DNA from 2 places in the Paractinoplanes brasiliensis genome. Region 2 is predicted to be linked to the other one. Evidence: riboswitches for the same ligand, from Rfam matches in the RefSeq annotation. Region 2 holds a riboswitch; the other holds the start of a gene.
The links. Region 2 has a riboswitch for S-adenosylmethionine ahead of C8E87_RS25045 (aminotransferase class V-fold PLP-dependent enzyme). Riboswitches for the same ligand answer to the same signal wherever they lie in the genome.

Region 1 (6,894 bases), 1.5 Mb from region 2:
CCGGCGCCGATGGCGACGCCGCGACCGAGACCCCACCGTCCCGACCTGCTTGGCACTCACCAGTCGCGAGTGCCAATGACTTGTTTAGCACTCTGAGGGTGCGAGTGCAAGGAAACCCCGGCCCCGGGAGGTGGTCACTCCTCCGGGGCGTCCAGCTCCGCGAACATCGAACGGCTGGTCACCGGTTCGACCGCGCGGCGGGCCTGTGCGTACGTCACCAGCGCGGCGATCGCCCAGAGCTGAACCAGCAGCACCCCGGCCACCGTCGCGGCCACCCCGCCCAGGGCGTGCTCGACCAGGCGGGGCGCCACCGCCACCGCGGCCGCCGCGACCAGCAGCCCGGCCGGGCGGGAGTGGGCGAGCAGGTGGGTCGCGCGCCGGGGGCCGCGCCCGCGCTCGACCACCACGACACAGCCGAGCAGGCCGCCGAACGTCAGCGCGACCGTCGACCCGATCGCGAACACGACCGTGACCAGGCCGCCCGCCGAACCCACCTGTTCCTCGGTCAGCAGCACCGGAAGGCCGCCGCTGAGCAGGCCGAACCCGGCGAACCAGAGCCAGAGGGCCCGCAGCCGCATCGACACCAGCGACCACACCCGGCGAGGGCGGGGCCGGCGTCCCTCGGCCGCCGCGGGCAGAGCCACCCCGACGACGCCGGCCAGGCTCAGCACGAGCGGCAGCGCGGACACCGCCAGGTAGGCCAGCCACATGGCCGGGAGCAGCAGCAGGCCGAACCCGCCGACCAGCTCGGCCAGCGCGGGAGCGGCCACGATCGTGTCGTCGACGCGGCCGACGAAGAAGTGCATGGGCAGCGCGGTCAGCAGCATCACCGGGACCAGGTGGGCCGCGTGCCGCCCGGCGACCCGGCCGAACCGGCGGGCCCACTGGCCGAACCCGGGCCCGGCCACGATCGGGTCGACCACCCCGGGCACGTCCGGAGGCACATCACGCCGCCAGCTCAGGTCGGCTGTACGCCCCTCGGGGTCGAAGGGGTCGGCGGCGGCCACCACCGGTTCCTCGACCACGAAGATGTGCGACTCGACCGGCTCCACCGGGACACCTTGCCCCAGCACCGGGCCGTCCCGCCACCCCGTCCGATTCCCGGCAACCCGCTTGCCGCCCCGGCCCGGTGAAGGTAGTGAAGACGCCATGAGCTGGAACGTGCACCGGGTACGCCCTCAGGACGCGGCCCGGATGCGCGCGCTGCGGCTCGAGATGCTCGCCGACAGCCCTCTCGCCTTCCTCGAGACGCTGGCCCAGGCCGCCGAGCGGTCACACGCCTCCTATCGGCAGCGGGTCGTGCAGGCGTCCCGGGGTGACAGCCTGGCCCAGTTCGTGGCCGACCCGGGTGAGGGCGAGCGGCTGATCGGGCACGCGGGCGGCACGATCTCCCCCGACTTCCCCGGCGAGACGGTGATCTTCGCCGTGTACGTGACGCCGGCTCACCGCGGCGGCAAGGTGGTGGCCGACCTGATCGAGGCGGTGGCCGCGTGGTCGACCTCGGCCGGGCGCCTGAAGACGCTGCTCGAGGTGGTCGTCGGCAACAATCGCGCGCTCCGGGCGTACGAGAAATTGGGCTTCACCGACACCGGCGAGCGCGTGCCCCACCCGGTGATCCCCGCGTTGACCGAGCTGCGTATGCGCCGGAGCGTGTGACGGCCGTGCGACACGTGACCAGGGGCGTCCTCACCGCGCTGAACGGCACCACGGGGACAGGGCTGCTGGTCGCGCTGATCACCCGGGCCAAGATCCGGCGGGGCCGCCACGGGGTGCTGATCGCCGAGGGCTACCGCCTGCCGATCCCGCCCGCGTCCTGCTTCACGGTCGGGTCCGTGATCATCACCCGGCGCAGCGCCTCGTGGCTGCTCGACGAGCAGCGTCGTGAGCTGTTCGACCACGAGCACCGCCACGCCGCGCAGTATGCGCTGCTCGGGCCGCTGTTCTGGCCCGCCTACTGGGTCGCCTGCGGCTATTCGTACGCGACGACCGGCTCGTGGGGCGCCCGCAACGTCTTCGAGCGCAGGGCCGGACTGGAGGCGGGCGGCTACCCCACCGACCTCCCGCTGCGGCCGTGGCTCGCGCGGCTCAAAGGTCCTTCTGCCACTCGATCCAATCGTCGACCGCCCGGAAGCCCATCGCCCGGTTGACCTTGAGCATGTACGTGTTCTCGGCCGCGTTGAAGGTGTCGATCGCCTCCAGGGCGGGCCTGTGCCCGTGTACGAAGTCGAGGTTCTCCAGCTTGACCAGCAGACCGAGCCGGTGGCCGCGGTGGCCGGGGTCGACGATCGTGGTGCTCTGCCAGGCGTGGGAGGGGTGGCCGAGGTCGACGTTGATCCACGTCCAGGCGGCGAGCCGATCGCCGAGCAGCGCGCCGGTCTGATAGCTGAGGCGGCCGCGTTTCTGCCGTGCGAGCTCGCCGTCACGGATGCGGGCGGCGTCCATCTTCTCCGGTTCAAGGGTGAGATCACCGCTGGGGGCGTCGGCGTTGAGCCGTCCCTCCAGATAGGCCACGCCGTCGATCAGGTCGTCCGGCGGCACGCCCAGCCAGCTCCGCAGGGTGTAGCCGGCGGCGTGTTTCTCGGCCTCGGCCCGCAGCCCGGCCAGCAGCGTGGGGTCGAGCGCGGTGACGTCGAGCCGGCTGCGGATCTCGGCCAGGCCCGGCTTGGCCCCGGCGGCCTCGGCGAACGCCCGGCCGTCCGGATGCCGGTCGACGGTTGACGCCTGGATGTGTTTGCGGTTGTGCGCGGCGGCCCGTTCGGCGGCCACGTCGAGAAGCGCCCGGCCCACGCCCTGCCTGCGGTGACCGGGCAGCACGAGCAACTCGGCCCAGACCACGTCCAGATTGTCCAGCTGGGGGAACTCGAGCACGAGCAACCCGACCGGCTCGCCGTCGAGATAACCCAGATGTCGCTCGAACGTCACTGCGGGTGGCGGATTGTCTAGGATCTTGAGGTAATTTTCCCGGCTCTGGAATGGAATGTCGGGACAGTCATGATGTGCTGTCGCGGCGGCGATGTCGTAGGCGATCTCGGGAGTCTGCAGTGGCCCGGCAGATACACGCATGCCCGCCACCCTTGCGGGCGACGGCCATGAACGCCAACGATTTATGGAGCAAGCATTTGGTCGGGAGGACGGACGCACAGCGCCTCCGGCACTGGGTCGTTGGGTCCCTCGAGAGATTGTCGCCAAGCTCGAAGGTGAGGGGCCACGTACGGCGCCGCGCCCTCCCGCAGAGAGCATCCTGCCGATCCCGCGACCACCGCGCAAGTCCTCGCGCGATGGAATTCTCACTGGATGGCAGATTGCCGATTACCCAGAGTTATCCCAGCAGGCCGGCCGCGCGTGCGCCCCGCAGCGACGGCTTGATCCGGTGGGTCGGCCCGACGAGCTCGCTGATCGCGTCCAGCGTCTTGAGACCCTCGCCGGTGTTGTAGACGACCGTCTCTTTCTCGGGGTCGAGCTTGCCGCTCTCGACCAGCTTCTTGAGCACCGCGACGGTCGTGCCGCCCGCGGTCTCGGCGAAGACCCCGGTGGTCTCGGCCAGCAGCCGGATGCCGGCCCGGATCTCGTCGTCGTCGGCGTGGTCCATCCAGCCGCCGGTCCGCCGTACGGCCTCGATCGCGTACGCCCCGGCAGCCGGGTCGCCGATGTTGAGCGACTTCGCGATGCCGGTCGGCTTGACCGGGGTGATCTCGTCGGTGTCGTTGTGCAGCGCCGTGGCGATCGGGTTGCACCCGGCCGACTGCGCGCCGAAGACCGTCCAGCCGCCCTCGGGCGCCTCGCACAGGCCGATCTCGACCAGCTCGGAGAACGCCTTGTCGACCTTGGTGAGCAGTTCGCCCGAGGCCATCGGGATGACCACCTGGGCCGGGATGCGCCAGCCGAGCTGCTCGGCGACCTCGTAGCCCAGGGTCTTGGAGCCCTCGGCGTAGAACGGCCGCACGTTGACGTTGACGAACGCGGTGTCCTCGAACTCGTCGGTCTCGACCAGCTCGCCGCAGAGCCGGTTCACGTCGTCGTACGAGCCCTCGATGGCCACCAGCTCGCCGCCGTAGACCGCGGTCGTGACGACCTTGCCCTGCTCCAGGTCGTACGGGATGAAGACGATGCTGGGCACCCCGGCGCGAGAGGCGTGCGCGGCGACCGAGTTGGCCAGGTTGCCGGTGGAGGCACAGGCGAAGCGGGTGAAGCCGAGGCCGCGCGCGGCGGTCAGCGCGACCGAGACGACCCTGTCCTTGAACGAGTGCGTCGGGTTGGCCGAGTCGTCCTTGACCCACAGCGGCGCGCGCAGGCCCACCGCCGCGGCCAGGGCGGGCGCGCTGATCAGCGGGGTCAGGCCGGGGTCGAGACTGACCCGGGTGGCCGGGTCCTGACCGGCGGGCAGCAGACCGGCGTACCGCCAGATGTTCTGCGGTCCGGCCTCGATCTGCTCACGGGTGACCCGCGCCAGCAGGGCGGGGTCGTAGGCCACCTCGAGCGGACCGAAACACTCGTAACACGCGTGCTGCGCGACCAGCGGGTATTGCGCGCCGCAGGCACGGCAGACCAGGCCCGTGGCGGGTGAGACCGAGGTGGCAATGGGTGCGTTGACGGTAGACGTCATCGAGGCCTTTCCTCTCATCTTTCCCCATGAAGGGGACGGAATTAGCACCTGCCGCGCGCGGCCTCGTCGTCGAGACTGCACGGTGGTTGCCGGGGCTTCACAGGGCCGTGTCCCTCTGCCCCTCTGGATGAGGTATTCAGTTGTTGTTTCCCACACCTTACGACGAGATGGCGCGAATCGGCGCGTGAGATCCCGAGGTGTGAGCGAGACCCCCTTACGAGGTGATGTCCTTGCGCGTGAACCGCCAGAACGCGAGGCCCCAGCACACGGTGGCGTAGACGATCGCGCTGATCGCGCCTTTGACCAGGTCGTCCACCTGCGCCGGGGTGGACAGCAGACCCATCCAGGCGTCGCTGTAGTGCGTCGGCAGCCCGTTGCGGATCACGCCCAGCGCGGTGATCTGGTCGAGGATGCTGGACAGGATCCAGATCATCACCGCGCCGCCGACCGCGCCCAGCGGGGCGTCGGTCAGCACCCCGAGCAGGAAGGCCAGCCCGGCCACGACCAGCATCGTGACGCCCAGATAGCCGGCGATGCCGAGCAGCCGCAGCAGGCCCGCCCCGGGCGCGATCTCGGCCGCCACCGTGCTGCCGAGCGGATGCCACCCGTAGCGCAGGGTGCCGGCGAGCAGCCCGACCCCGGTCAGCACGATCAGCGCGACCGCCGAGTACGCCAGCGCGACGATCAGCTTCACCGCGAGCAACCGGGCCCGCGGCACCGGCACGGCCAGCAGATAGCGCAAACTGCCCCAGCTGGCCTCGCTCGCCACGGTGTCACCGCAGAACAGCGCGACCACCACCACCAGCAGGAACCCGGCCGACACGGCCAGGCAGAACAGCGCGAAGTTGAGGCCGCCCGAGGTGGCCAGGTCGACCAGGCTGCCGAACGCGCCGCCGTTGCCGTCGTCGTCGCCCCCGCTGTCGAACTCGAAGGCGATCAGGATGATGAGCGGCAGCACCGCCATGAACCCCAGGCCCAACTGGGTGCGCCGGCGCGACGCCTGCCGGCGCACCTCGGCCATGATCGGCAGCGTGCGTGACGGCCGGTAGCCGGTCGCGCCTGCCTCAGCCTGAACGCTCATCGGTCCCCACTTCCCCGCGAGTTCTCGCCGACCAGGGCGAGGAAAGCATCTTCGAGACGGCGGCGCGGCACCACCCGGTCGACGGCGACTCCCGCGCGCACCAGCGACGCCACCACCTCGGAGCGGGGCGTGCCGTTCATGTCCACGATCAGGCCGGACGGCCCGTCGGGCAGCACCGAGCGCACACCCAGCTCCCCCAGCACGCGCTCGGCGGCCGGCACGTCGGAGACCTCCAGCTGTACCGACGGCGAGTCACCGACGATCTCGTCGACCGGCCCGGACGCGACGATCCGGCCCTTGTTGACCACGACCGCGTGCGTGCAGGTCTGTTCCACCTCGGCCAGCAGGTGGCTGGAGACCAGCACGGCCCGGCCGTCGGTGGCGTACCGCTTGAGCACCCGGCGCATCTCGGCGATCTGCGGCGGGTCCAGCCCGTCGGTCGGCTCGTCCAGCACCAGCAGCTCGGGCAGGCCGAGCATGGCCTGGGCGATGGCGAGCCGCTGCCGCATGCCGTGGCTGTACTTCTTCGTACGCCGGTGCACCGACGAGCCCAGCCCGGCGATCTCGAGCGCCTCGTCGAAGCGGGCGTCCTCCCACGGGCGCCCGGTGGCTTGCCAGTACGCCCGCAGGTTCTCCATGCCGGTCAGGTGCGGCAGGAAACCCGGCCCCTCGACCAGCGCGCCGACCCGCGACAGCACCGGCGAGCCCGGCACCAGCTTGTGCCCGAACACCAGCGCCTCACCCGCGGTCGGCATGGTCAGGCCCATCAGCACACGCAACGTGGTGGTCTTGCCCGCGCCGTTCGGGCCGAGCAGACCAACCACCTGGCCCCGCTGCACGGTGAAGCTGATCTCTTCGACGGCGACAAACCCGTCCCCGTACGCCTTGCGCAGGCCCTGCACCACCAGAGGCGTGTCGGCGTGCTCGGGCACGGTCGGGGTGTGCTGCCCCCGCAGACGGCGCCGCCGCACGAGCAGCACCACTGCGAGCCCGAGGACGATCGCCGCCAGCAGCCCGGCCAGCACGTACCGCCAGATCGTCTGCGGGTTCGCGATCGGCTCCCCCACCACGGTCGGCAGCAGCAGCTCGGTGCCCACCTGCACGGTGTAGGTGGCGGGCTGCACCGGCGAGAGGAACGCCTGATCGGTGGTGGCGACGACAACCCGTACGCTGTGACCCGCGTCGATCTGGCGCACGATGGCCGGCAGCC
Region 2 (6,894 bases):
AGAACATGTCCAACCATCTGGCCTGCCTGCGCGGCTGCGGCCTGGTCGTGGCCGTCCCCGAGGGCCGGCGCACCCGCTACGAACTGGCCGGCCCTCAGATCCGGCAGGCGCTGGACAGCCTGCTCGGCCTGGTCCTGGCGGTCGACCCGGCCGCCTGCCCCGACGCCGCGATCAAGGGCTGCTGCTGATGGACCTGCCGCTGCTCCCCGCCGGTCCCGTCCCGGCGCGCCGCGCGATGCTGATCCGCCGGATCCGGCTGCTCGTCGCCGCCACCATCAGCTACAACGTCGTCGAAGCCGTCATCGCCATCGGAGCCGGCGCTGCCGCGAACTCGACCGCGCTGATCGGCTTCGGCCTCGACTCCGTGATCGAAGTGTCCTCGGCCGCCGCGGTGGCCTGGCAGTTCGCCGGCCGCGACCCCCAACGCCGGGAAAGGGCCGCCCTGCGGATCATCGCGATCTCGTTCTTCGCGCTCGCCGCCTACGTGACAGCCGAATCCGTACGCAATTTGCTCGGCGACGACCACGCCGGGCACTCCACCATCGGCCTCACGCTCGCCGCCGTGTCCTTGGCCGTCATGCCGGGATTGTCCTTCGCTCAGCGCCGCGCCGGTCGCGAACTCGGCTCACGCACCGCGGTCGCCGACTCGCAGCAGACCATGCTGTGCACCTACTTGTCGGCCGTGCTGCTGATCGGGCTGGGCGTCAACAGCCTGTTCGGCCGGCCCTGGGCCGACCCGATCGCCGCGCTGGTCATCGCGGCCGTCGCGGTCAAAGAGGGCCGCGACGCCTGGCGGGGCAAGGCCTGCTGCACGCCGCAGCCGAGCGTTGTCACCAGCGGCGGCTCCTGCTGCACACCCCAGCACCATTCCAGCGGCCACTGAGCACATCACACCGGCGGGGGACGGGACAGGTCTCGGGCCAGGTGGGAGCGGCGCAGGCCGTGGTGGCGTAGGCGGCGCAGGTCGGCTCGGGTGTCGTTGGCCAGTTGGAGGTGGAAGTAGTTGATGTATTCCAGGACGGCGAACACAGCGAAAGCCAAGCCCGGCCAGGACGAGCGGCCGGGGTCGGTGACGGCGGCGTATCCGGTCAGCGCGATGCCGGCGAGCAGCAGGATCGGGTTCGTGGCGCGGGCCGCGAGGAAGAAGGGCCGCCACGGCAAGGCGCGCTGAGGGGGCGACAGGGCGCGGAGTTTGGCACGCCAGTACGCGGCGCCCTGCAGCAGGAGGAGGGCGAAGAGCGCGAAGCCCACCATGTTGGGCCACGAGGGCGGCAGGCCGATCGCGCCGAACCACACCACCGCCTGCAGGGGGATGTTGAGCAGCTCCAGCGCGGCCAGGGAGCGAAGCCGTCGGCGGACGGTCACGGCAGGACCGCTGCCAGGCCGTCGGCTCGGGGGTCGCTTCCGGCGTCGAGCCGGCCGGAGCGCGAGCGGGACATTTGGACGTGCCCGGCGTCGTCGTGCGGACCCGGCACGGTGGTGACCGTCAGCCCGTCGGCTCCCGGCGGCACAGGCACGCCGGGTTCGAGCATCAGGTCGTCGCCCCGGAGGATCCAGCGGGGGCGGGCCACCAGTTCGCCGGGGTCGTCGGCCGACAGGACCTCGGAGGCGAGCTGGGCCAGGATCCACGGCTGGGCCCGGCCGCCCTGACAACCCAGGGCGATCACGCTGTCGGCAGTGGTGGCGATCGCCGGGCAGAGCGTGTGCGGAGGACGTACGCCGGGAGCGATGTGCCCGGGGTGCGAGGGGTCGAGGCGGAACGACGAGCCGCGGTTGTGCAGCACCACCCCGGTCGACGGCTCCAGCAACCCGGCGCCGAAGCTCTCGAAGACACTCTGGATGAGCGCGATGGCGTTGCCCTCGTCGTCGACTGCGGTCACAGCCACCGTGTCGCCGCTCGCCCGGCGCATCCGGTCCGGCGCGGACGGCGGCCGCGGCTCGGGGACGGGGGACGCTTGTTCCGGCGTACGGAGAAGGAGGTTGCTGAGGGGAATCGGGCCGCTGCGGGGGTCGCCGAGGAAGGCGTCGCGGGCGGACTGTGCCCGGCGGCTGTCGGCGAGCAACGACCGTGAACCGGCGACCGCGAGGAAAGTGGCGCCCTGCACCGGCGGCGGCGCGGCATGCCAGGTGACGCCGCCGACGACCGTACGCAAGGGGTCTCCGACCTCGGCGACGTGGGCCGCGAAATCCTCCTCGGCGAGCGGGCTGCCCAGGGCGCGCACCCCGGCAACGATCGGTCCGGTGTAGAACGACCGCCAGTCACGGCCGATGGCTGCGAGGGTTTCGGCCAGGGCCTGCTGCACGAGGCGGGGCTGCAGCATCACCGCGGACAGGCCCGGATCGGCCCGGATCACGTCGGACCCAGCGGCTATCGCGGCTCGCAGACCGGGGGCGACGTCGACACCGTCGGCGGCCAGCCGCACTGAGAACGCGAGCAGCTTGCCGAGCGGCAACCGCGCCCCCAACCCGTGCACGGCGGCCCACCCCGCAACCACCCCGGGAACGGTGACCGTCTGCGGACCGCGCACCGGCATCCGATCGCCCAGCGCTGCCACATCCACAGCACGCGCCGCGGCGCCGATGGAAAGGACAGCCCGTACGGGGGAATGGGCCGGACGCACCATGGCGACCAGGTCACCGCCGACCGAGCACTGGTGCGGATAGGCCACGGTGAGCGCCGCGGCCGCCGCGAGCGCCGCGTCGAACGCGTTCCCCCCGTCCGCTACCACCGCCCGCGCGGCCTCAACAGCATCCGGGTGTGGTGCGGCAACAGCAACCGTCACATCAGCTCCGTCAGGCGTTCGTGGATGCTGCGGGGGAACAGGTTCAGCTCGTCGAACTGGTCGGGGGTGGCCCACCGCAGCTCGTAACTGTTCAGGGGGTTGTTCTCGGCGGCCTCCTCGCCGGAGAGCGTCGGTGTGCCCTCGACATCGGTCATGAGGAAGTAGACGGCGCGACGCCTGACGTGCCGGCCCGACCAGAGCTGCCGTTCGATGCGGGCGGTCAGCGTGGTTTCCTCGTGCAGCTCGCGCACGACCGCTTCCTCGAACGACTCGCCGCGCTCGACGCCCCCGCCGGGCAGCACCGCGTAGTCGTGGCCCGCGCAGGCCAGGGTGCCGCGCGGGCACATCGCGCAGGTGCGGGGGTGCTTGAGGTATCGCTTCATCACCAGGACGCGGCCCTCGGAGAGCACCACAGCGACGGCACGCGGCTGAGTCATGCCTCAAAGAATGCCGCGCACCCCGAGTTCGTCAAAGGCGCGCAGCAACCGGTCGATGTCGTCGTGAGTGCTGCCGAGGCCGAAACTCACGCGCAGCAGACCACCGGTTCCGCAGTCGCCGCCACCGCCGAGGCGTCGCACCAGCGGGTGGGCACAGAACATTCCCGCCCGTACGCCGATGCCGTGCTCGCGGGCCAGGCGGTCGGCCACGGCGGCCGGGTCGGGCACGGCGTACGAGACGATGCCGACGCGCGGCTGCTTCCCGCCGAAAAGGGTGACCCCCTCGGGCAGGGCGGCCAGCAGGCTCCGCTCGTGTTCGTCGAGGCTCGCGCGGTCGGCGTGCAGCAGCGCGTCACAGACGGCGGCCAGGGCGACGGCGCCGATCAGGTTGGGGGTGCCGCCCTCGTGCCGTGCCGGGCCGGTCGCCCACACGACGTCGCCCGCCTGGTCGCCGACGGACGTGCTGGCCCCGCCGCCGCGCAGGTAGGGCTCGGCCGCGTTCAGCCAGTCGCCCCGCCCGGCCAGCACACCCGCCCCGAACGGCGCGTACAGCTTGTGCCCGGAGAACGCGACGTAGTCGGCCCCCGTGTCGCTCAGGCTGATCGGCCGGTGCGGCGCGAGCTGGGCCGCATCGATCAACACCCTTCCCCCGTACGAGTGAGCGACCTCGATGAGTTCGCGCAGCGGCCAGATCTCCCCCGTCACGTTGCTCGCGCCGGTCACGGCGAGCAGCCCGGGACCGCGTACGGAGGCAAAAGCGGAACGTGCCGACTGGATCGCGTCCTCGGGGTCGGCCGGCGCCGGCAGGCGCACGGGCGTGGGCCAGGGCAGCAGGTTGGCGTGGTGCTCGCCGTCGAAGACGATCGTCGTCGTGCCCTCGGGCAGCGCGCGGGCCAGCAGGTTGAGCGAGTCGGTGGTGTTGCGCGTGAAGATCACGGTGTCGCCGTCCCGGGCGCCGGCGAACTCGGCCACGATGTCCCGGGCCTGCTCGTATTCCAGCGTCGACCGTTGCGAACGCAGCCCGGCGCCGCGGTGCACACTGCCGTAGTGCGGGAGCAGATCACGTACGGCGTCGGCAGCGGCCCGCACACAGGGCGCCGAGGCCGCGTAGTCGAGGTGGGTGAAGCGTCGCTGCTCGCCGGACGTGAGGGTGACGGTCAGGTCGGCGCCGACGACATCGAGACGATCGGACATGAGGATGCCTCCACGGGCTCGCGCTTGCCCGCGCCCGGGCGGACGCAGACCTGGTCCTCACCCGGGGCACCCCATCGCGAACGCAAGGGTTGCCGGCCAGCAAGCCGGGGCTTCACGCTGGCGCTCATGACCTGACACCGAGGCTACATCACCCGAGGACCCCTACGAGCGCCAGGTGAACTCGGGCTCGTAGCCGAGGAGGCGGCGGGCCTTGTCGATGGAGAGCAGGGTCTCGTGTTCGCCGAGTTCCTTCTTCACCGGCAGGCCGGGGAAGACCTCGGCGGCCAGGGCGGCGCTGGACCGGCTCATGACCGTGTCGGCGTTGGCGATCACGAAGACCTCAACACCGGGTTCCCCGTACGCGAGGGCGCGCCGCACGGCCTGGGCTCCGTCGCGGGCGTCGATGTAACCCCAGGCGTTCCAGCTGCGCGAGTGCGGGTCGGCGTCGTACGAGGGGAAGGTCTTGTAGTCGTCGGGGTCCATGACGTTCGAGAAGCGCAGGCCGACCATGGTCAACGTGGGGTCCCAGCGGCAGAACTGGGCCGCCATCTGCTCCTCGAGGTGCTTGGCCAGCGAGTACGACGAGTTGGGGCGGGCGGGATATTCCTCGTCGGCGGGCAGGTACGGCGGTGGCGTGGTGTCGAACGGCAGGCCGAGCACTGTCTCGCTGGACGCCCACACGATGGTCTTGATCCCGGCCGTGCGGGCGGCGGCGAAGACGTTGTAGGTGACCGTGATGTTGTTGTGGAAGGTCGCCGCGTTCGGCAGCAGGCCCGGGGCGGGGATCGCGGCCAGGTGCACCACGGCGTCGATCTTGTCGTAGCGGTCGTCGACCGCGGTCAGCACGCCCACCGCCTGGCCGAAATCGGACAAGTCGGTCTTCGTCCACCGGGCCCGCGGATCATTTCCGGGGGTCAGGTCGAGGTTCACGACGTCGTTGCCGTGATCGAGCAGATCCTTGACCACGGCGCGGCCGAGTTTGCCGCTGCCACCGGTCACCGCTATGCGAGCCATGAGGACCTTTCTACCCCCGTACGAGGTGGGCGCGCAGCGCGGCCGCGATCTCACCCGCCGCCTCGAGCTGCTGCGGGGTCAGCGCGTCGACGAAGATCTCGCGGATGTCGCGCAGGTGGGGGCGGGTCGCCTCCTGAAAGCCGGCCAGGCCGTCGGGGGTCAGCACCACCTCGGCGCCCCGGTTGTCGGTGGCGCACTCCTCGCGGCGGATCAGCCCGCGTTTCTCCATGCGGCCCAGGTGATGGGACAGCCGGCTGCGCTCCCAGCCGATGGTGGCCGCCAGCTCGGACGACCGCAGCCGGTGACCGGCGGCCTCGCTCAGCGCGAGCAGCACCGCATAGTCCCCCGGCGAGAGCCCGGACGACTGCTGCAGCCGGGCCGCCATCTCGCCTCTCAGCAGCTCACCCGTCTCGAGGAAGTCGCGCCAGACGCGGAGCTCGTCGCGGGTCGGGAACCTCCGGGTGCCGGTGCTCACAACTCCACCTCCTGTGATTGACGTGTCAATAGTAGCGGGCATAATTGACACGTCAATCAGCTTGAGGGGGTCATGATGACGGAACTCACCTTCGGTCTCGACACGTTCGGAGACCTGCCCGAGGACGACCACGGCAACCTGCTCTCGCACGGCGACGCGATCCGCCAGGTCGTCGACGAGGCGGTGCTGGCCGACCAGCTGGGCGTCGACGTGATCGCGCTCGGCGAGCACCACCGCCCGGAGTACGCGATCTCCAGCCCCGAGACGGTGCTCGCGGGCATCGCCGGCAAGACCGAGCGCATCCATCTGGCGTCCGGTGTCACGGTGCTGAGCTCCGACGACCCCGTACGCGTCTTCCAGCGCTTCGCCACCGTCGACGCGCTCTCCAACGGCCGCGCCGAGGTCATCCTGGGCCGCGGATCCTTCACCGAGTCGTTCCCGCTGTTCGGCTACGACCTGGCCGACTACGACAAGCTCTTCGAAGAGAAGATCGAGCTGTTCGTGCAGTTGCTCGACGAGAAGCCGGTGACCTGGAGCGGCACCACCCGGGCCCCGCTCGTGGACGCCGACGTCTTCCCCAAGACCGACTCGGGCCGGTTGACGACGTGGGTCGGCGTGGGCGGCTCCCCGCAGTCGGTCGTCCGCACAGCGCGGTACGGTCTGCCCCTGATGCTGGCGATCATCGGCGGCATGCCCGACCGCTTCGCCCCGTACGTGGATCTCTATCGCCGGGCCGCCGACCAGCTCGGCACCAAGGCGCACCCCGTCGGGATGCACTCGCCGGGGTTCGTCGCGGACACCGACGAGGAGGCCAAGGAAGTGTTCTACCCGCGCTTCAAGGTCATGCGCGACCGGATCGGCGCGCTGCGCGGCTGGCCCCCGCTGCGCAAGGAAGAGTTCGACTACGAGGTCGAGCAGGGCTCGCTCTACATCGGCTCGCCCGAGACCGTGGCCCGCAAGATGGCCCGCGCCATCAAGGTGCTCGGCGTCG

Region 1: it holds a riboswitch for S-adenosylmethionine, as region 2 does, so the genes downstream of both, thrC (threonine synthase) here and C8E87_RS25045 (aminotransferase class V-fold PLP-dependent enzyme) in region 2, are expected to answer to the same signal.

The regions. Positions count from the first base shown of each region.
Region 1 is NZ_SNWR01000001.1:4,045,787-4,052,680, reverse strand. Features, by position in the region: gene C8E87_RS18145 (hypothetical protein) at 135-1,052, opposite strand; gene C8E87_RS18140 (GNAT family N-acetyltransferase) at 1,150-1,656, shown strand; gene C8E87_RS18135 (hypothetical protein) at 1,671-2,147, shown strand; gene C8E87_RS18130 (GNAT family N-acetyltransferase) at 2,086-3,063, opposite strand; gene thrC (threonine synthase) at 3,320-4,603, opposite strand; SAM riboswitch class I at 4,615-4,737, opposite strand; gene C8E87_RS18120 (ABC transporter permease) at 4,818-5,684, opposite strand; gene C8E87_RS18115 (alpha/beta fold hydrolase) at 5,681-6,894, opposite strand, start outside.
Region 2 is NZ_SNWR01000001.1:5,524,924-5,531,817, reverse strand. Features, by position in the region: gene C8E87_RS25070 (ArsR/SmtB family transcription factor) at 1-188, shown strand, start outside; gene C8E87_RS25065 (cation efflux transmembrane domain-containing protein) at 188-883, shown strand; gene C8E87_RS25060 (hypothetical protein) at 889-1,365, opposite strand; gene C8E87_RS25055 (gamma-glutamyltransferase) at 1,362-2,783, opposite strand; gene C8E87_RS25050 (NUDIX hydrolase) at 2,780-3,220, opposite strand; gene C8E87_RS25045 (aminotransferase class V-fold PLP-dependent enzyme) at 3,224-4,414, opposite strand; SAM riboswitch class IV at 4,430-4,546, opposite strand; gene C8E87_RS25040 (NAD-dependent epimerase/dehydratase family protein) at 4,577-5,428, opposite strand; gene C8E87_RS25035 (MarR family winged helix-turn-helix transcriptional regulator) at 5,439-5,903, opposite strand; gene C8E87_RS25030 (LLM class flavin-dependent oxidoreductase) at 5,979-6,894, shown strand, end outside.